2 linked regions of the Paraglaciecola sp. L3A3 genome follow. Each later gene encodes a partner of the first gene's protein in a complex. Links are inferred from orthologs where the notes say so. Each region holds a gene or a part of one and is shown in the gene's direction. Other genes may lie near its edges.

Region 1 (3,000 bases):
GACGATATTGGTCGTCGACAAACGTTTAACACGGCAATAGCCGCTACAATGGAATTGTTGAATAATTTACAAAAAGCCCCTCAAGAATCTGTCCAAGACTTAGCGGTTTTACGTGAAGGTATCAACACAATCGTATTATTACTTGCACCTATAGCACCACATATATGTCATGTAATGTGGAAAGACTTAGGTCATGAAAGCGAAGTTGAAACGGCCCCTTGGCCAGTGGCTGAAGCGGATGCTCTGATTGAAGATGAAAAGCTTATAATAGTGCAAGTTAATGGCAAAGTAAGAGCTAAAATTACGGTTGCTGCCGATGCGTCTAAAGAACAAGTAGAAGCATTAGGATTAAGTGAAAATAATGTTCAGCAACACATTGATGGTAAAACCATACGTAAAGTCATTTACGTGCCAGGAAAACTATTAAATATTGTGGCCAATTAAGGTGTTTAATGCTCTAAGTAAGCTATTAGCCATGCTTGTTATCAGTACGCTGATAACAAGCTGTGGCTTTAAACTGCGAGGTGATTATAGTTTGCCTTCTGGGATCAAAACCTTACAAATATCATCCAGTGTCAAAAATGCACCGCTGCAGCGCACCTTAAAAAAACAACTCAAGGGTTTTGACATTGAGGTGATAACAAATACAGCAAATAACAATCTAGAGCAAAAAATTGACGTTGGAGTTTTTCTTCAATCAGATAATTTAGACAGACGATTACTTTCTTTATTTTCAACCGGACAAGTGGCTGAATATGAATTAGTCTACGGGATTAATTATTATATTCAGTTTCCCGGTGAAGAGGCTATCCCTATTGAATTTGATGTGACAAGAGAATATCAAGATGATCCTGATGCTGTGTTAGCAAAGTCTCGCGAACTCGATTTAGTCTTAGGAGAAATGCGCCAACAAGCTGCCAACAGGATTATTCGCCAAATAACCAGTTCATATAATACTTGGCAACAAACTAAAGGTTACTAATGCAGGTCTATCCTAATCGTTTTAGTTTACAAGACGACTCACCGCTGAAACCTTTTTATCTAGTGTTTGGCGATGAGCCTCAACAAAAACTCGAATGTTTAGAACTGATTAGAAAAACAGCTAGTAAACAAGGGTTTGACGAACGTCAATCATTAGTCGTAGATAATCAATTTAGCTGGGATAGTTTAATTGAAGCCAGTCAAACTATGTCTTTGTTTTCCAATAAGCAAATTATCGAACTGGAACTACCAACAGGCAAACCTGGTGCTGAAGGCAGTAAAGTCTTAACAGCCATCGCCCAACAAGTAAACGCTGATGTATTAATTGTTATACACGGTGGAAAAATAGGTAAAGATGTACAAAATACTAAATGGTTTAAAGCGGTTGATAAAAATGCCATTTACATCCCCTGCTATCCATTAGAAGGCAATATTTTACATCAATGGTTAATCCAGCAGATGCAACATGCAGGAATGCAAAGTTCTCCCCAAATAGCACAATTGTTAGTAGATTATTGTGAAGGGAACTTACTCGCAGCCAAACAAGAAATACAAAAACTGGTACTTTTATACCCAAACGGAAATCCCACTTTAGAGCAGGTAGAACAAGCGGTTGTTGATCAATCGCGGTTTACTGTTTTCCATTTAATAGACGTGCTTTTATCTGGCGATGGGCAAAAAGCAGTAAAAATGTTATATCGTTTAGAAAGTGAAGGAGTCGAACCTAATATCATTTTATGGGCATTAACCCGAGAATGGCAAACCTTAGAAGCGTTATTATTTGATCGACATCAAGGTAAGAGCATTAATTGGAATCAGCATAGAATATGGAAAAGTCGCCAAGGTTTTTATCAATCGGCTTTAGCTCGTTTATCTCTTGAGAGCCTGCAAAAAATACAAACCAAACTTACCGAATTTGACACTGCCATCAAACAATCAGTTATTCCTCGACCCTATGTAGAATTATGCCATCTATGCCTGCTTTTTATTCCCTATTCTTTGGATAACATTCCCCTAGACTACGCACTTTCAGATTAAGGAATATACATGCTCAATGCTCCATTAGGAATATTTGGCGGAACCTTTGATCCTATTCACAAGGGCCATATTTATCCCGTTTTAGAAGCCGCAAATATTACTGAAATCAATAAAATTGCGATGATCCCTTGTTATATACCTAGCCATAAAAGTGCCGCTTGTGTGTCATCTGAGCACAGATTAAAAATGATTGAATTGATATGTGATGAACACCCAATTTTATATCCCGATGCCCGAGATATTAATAGAGGTGTAGCAACCTATAGTGTGGAGACATTAAGCGAATTACGGGCTGAATTTCCAACTCGCCCCTTATGTTTTTTTATTGGTAGCGATTCGTTACAAACTTTACTCACATGGCATAAATGGCAACAAATTTTGTCACTTTGTCATTTTGTCGTCTGTACTAGGCAAGAAACTACAACCTGTAGTTCCGAAAACATGCCACAAGATCAAGCTTTGCAAGACCTGTTGCAACAAAGGCAAACTAATAATCCAGTGGATTTACACAATAATCTTGCTGGGCATATATTTTTAGCTAATACACAACCCCTGACTATGTCGTCAACTTTACTAAGAAAACAGTTAGAAGCAGGTAAAAGTGTTGAAGAATTGATCCCTTCGAGTATTTTAACTTATATTCATCAGCATAAGCTCTACCAGCCAAGTAACGATCTCTGTTAAACTAATCTATAATTATCCCCATAAATGTTACCCATAAGGAAAATCCTTGGACCACCAACAACTAAAAGCCTTCGCAGTAGAAAAAATCGAAGACCTAAAAGGTCGAGATATCATTGAGTTAGACGTATCAGGAAAATCATCTGTCACCGACACTCTTATTATTTGCTCTGGAAATTCAAAACGTCACGTTGTTTCAATTGCTGAAAATTTAGTCGTAGAAGCTAAAAAGTCTGATACAGCCCCACTTAGCATTGAAGGCAAAGAAGATGGTGATTGGGTATTAGTTGACCTTGGCGA
Region 2 (2,939 bases), 280 kb from region 1 along the record:
GGGGTAGCTGCTGAACGACCGAGAATTGCCGGTGTATTTGTTAATCGATTAAAATTAAATATGCGCCTACAAACTGATCCAACTGTTATTTATGGTATGGGCCATGATTTTGATGGTGATATTCGTCGTAAAGATTTGAAAACTGCGACTCCTTATAATACCTATGTCATAAAAGGTTTACCGCCCACTCCTATTGCTATGCCGAGTAAGTTAGCCATAGATGCCGCATTAAATCCTTTATCTACAGATGAGTTGTATTTTGTATCGAAGGGTGATGGAAGTCATCAATTTTCAGTGACATTGCAAGAACATAACCTTGCAGTACGCAAGTATCAATTAAATAAGTAAGAGAGAAAATTTTGCAGGCTAAAGGCAAGTTTATTGTAATTGAAGGATTAGAAGGTGCTGGTAAAAGTACCGCAGTGTCTATTATTAGTAACGCTATAAAATCAGCAGGGCATAATCTTGCGAATACACGGGAACCAGGTGGTACAGCAATGGCAGAAGCCATTCGCGAATGTGTAAAAAGTGATTGGCCTAACGAAAAAGTCACAATAGAAGCTGAGCTGTTATTAATGTACGCCGCCAGAGCACAGTTAGTACAAAATGTTATTTTACCGAATTTACAACAAGGAAACTGGGTGCTAGGTGACAGACATGATATGTCATCGAGAGCATACCAAGGTGGCGGTAGAGGCATTAATAACGAAATGATTGAATCATTACGACGCATTACTTTAAATGGATTTGAGCCTGACTTTACCTTGTATTTAGATGTAGATCCTAAAGAGGGATTAAAACGGGCTAAAGGACGAGGGGAGCTAGATAGAATAGAACAAGAAGATCTGAGCTTCTTTGAACGTACCCGAACTGAATATTTAGCGATTGCCGCAGAAGATAAAAATTGTGTGGTGATTAATACCATGCAAACATTAGAAAAAGTGCATCAAGACATTAGATTAGCAATCAAACAATTTTTGGAGCAATAAGTGTATCCTTGGCTTAGCAAAACGTTTTTGCAACTAAGTGAAAGAATTGCAGGTAAAAAATTACACCATGCCATTCTGGTTCAAGGCCCTTCTGGTTTAGGTAAAACAAAATTTGTGCTGAATTTAGCCGAGCTATTACTTTGTGCCAATCCGCAACTCGATAAAACATGTGGAACTTGTCAGTCATGTCGCTTGAATGCAGCATCTACCCATCCTGATTTACACCAAGTAGAATCAGAAAAACAGATAGGTGTAGATTTAATCAGGGATGCAATTAAAAAATTAGTTGGTTCAGCGCAGATGTCTGGCGTAAAAGTGCTGATTATTCATCATGCTGATACTATGACTGAGTCAAGTGCTAACGCTTTATTAAAAACTTTAGAGGAGCCTACCTCTAGTACTTTTATATTGTTAACCACAGCTAAACCTGAGCGAATTTTACCCACCATTAAAAGCCGATGTGAAAAATTGATTTTACCCAGCCCTGATTTTAATACTTCAATTAACTGGGTTCGTACTCAATATGCGGGGGCAATAGATCCTCAATTTGCTAAATTGTTTGCTGCTAGACCTTTAGCTTTATTAGATGAATTACAGCAAGAACAAAAATTTACTTTTGAGTTGTTCAAACAGGGAATTGTTGAGTTAACAAGTGGCCACAAAAGTGCTACTAGCTTGGCGATTGAGTGGCAAGAACATACTGATAAAGTGATTAAGTGGAGTCAATTTTGGGTGAGAGAACAAGTGAGTTTAGTCAATAATCATACTGTAGTCGTTAATCTCTATGCGGTTGAAAAAAAGGCAACCAAGATATCTCAACAACTTAGAAATCCAGGTGTTAATAAAATACTACAACTCGCAGGCTTGTTAACTGCGATATCTCTCATCCCATCATATTAATAAGCGAAAGGAGTTTTTAAAGGTGTTTGTAGATTCACATTGCCATTTGGACAGATTAGATAAAAGCCCAGAAGAATTGGCAGAAGTTATTAAGTTTGCCAAAAATCGAGGAGTAGAACATTTTTTGTGCGTGTCTGTTTCAGTTAAAGATTACCCAAAAATGCGTGAAACCGTTCAGCATTTTGATGAAGTATCTGTTTCTTGTGGTGTACATCCTTTGCACCAAGAAGATGCTTGCAGTTATGCAGAGCTTTTGGCCATGGCAGACAGCCCAGAAGTGGTGGCTATTGGAGAGACAGGGTTAGACTATTTTTATAGTGCTGAAACGAAAGAAGTACAACTAACATCATTTATTGATCATATTAAAGTGGCCAATCAACTGAAAAAACCATTAATTATTCATACTCGTGATGCCCGTCAAGATACCATTGAATTATTAAAGCAATATAAAGCACCTGAAACGAAAGGTGTGTTACATTGTTTTACTGAAGATTTGGCTATGGCGCAATCAGCAATCGAATTAGGTTTCTATATTTCAATTTCAGGTATAGTGACTTTTAAGACGGCGACGGAACTACAAGAGGTAGTAAAACAAATCCCATTAGATAAACTGCTTATTGAAACTGATTCGCCTTGGTTAGCGCCGGTTCCTTACCGAGGAAAGAAAAATCAGCCTGGCTATGTTCGTGAAGTGGCAGAATTCATTGCTCAGTTAAAAGGTATTAGTCTGGCTGAATTAGCTCAGGTCACCACTCAGAATTTTTATGATTTATTTGATGTTAAGTAAATGATTTTATTTGTAAAACCTCTTAACTGTTTGTTAATGTTAGGCAAAGTAAGCAATCTAATATAAAGTATCGCTTATTAAATTTAGTGAGTCTCTTACGTAACTTAACATCTTGTATATGAAGTACTTAGATCTAACTCTGTAAACACAGATGTTTAGCTTTAGTGAAATGAAAATAATATTACGGAATAAAGGTTAATTAGTGATAGAAAATAGTTACTTCCCTTCAAAAGAAGATGCCCTTGCTCAACTTGAACTATTAA

What was found.
Region 2: the proteins of holA (region 1) and holB are in contact, whole or in part, in a cryo-EM structure (PDB 8GIZ), measured with the Escherichia coli proteins. The link is inferred for Paraglaciecola sp. L3A3 from one-to-one orthologs.

The regions. Positions count from the first base shown.
Region 1 is NZ_CP047023.1:2,041,727-2,044,726, reverse strand. It holds holA (DNA polymerase III subunit delta), read left to right. Parts: upstream 1-981; coding sequence 982-2,019; downstream 2,020-3,000. Other genes in the region: rsfS (ribosome silencing factor), read left to right, coding at 2,750-3,000; nadD (nicotinate-nucleotide adenylyltransferase), read left to right, coding at 2,029-2,703; lptE (LPS assembly lipoprotein LptE), read left to right, coding at 431-982; leuS (leucine--tRNA ligase), read left to right, coding at 1-444. UniProt on the Escherichia coli protein: Part of the beta sliding clamp loading complex, which hydrolyzes ATP to load the beta clamp onto primed DNA to form the DNA replication pre-initiation complex.
Region 2 is NZ_CP047023.1:2,321,958-2,324,896, forward strand. It holds holB (DNA polymerase III subunit delta'), read left to right. Parts: upstream 1-989; coding sequence 990-1,889; downstream 1,890-2,939. Other genes in the region: mltG (endolytic transglycosylase MltG), read left to right, coding at 1-348; tmk (dTMP kinase), read left to right, coding at 360-989; GQR87_RS09725 (TatD family hydrolase), read left to right, coding at 1,912-2,676; GQR87_RS09730 (hypothetical protein), read left to right, coding at 2,879-2,939. UniProt on the Escherichia coli protein: Part of the beta sliding clamp loading complex, which hydrolyzes ATP to load the beta clamp onto primed DNA to form the DNA replication pre-initiation complex.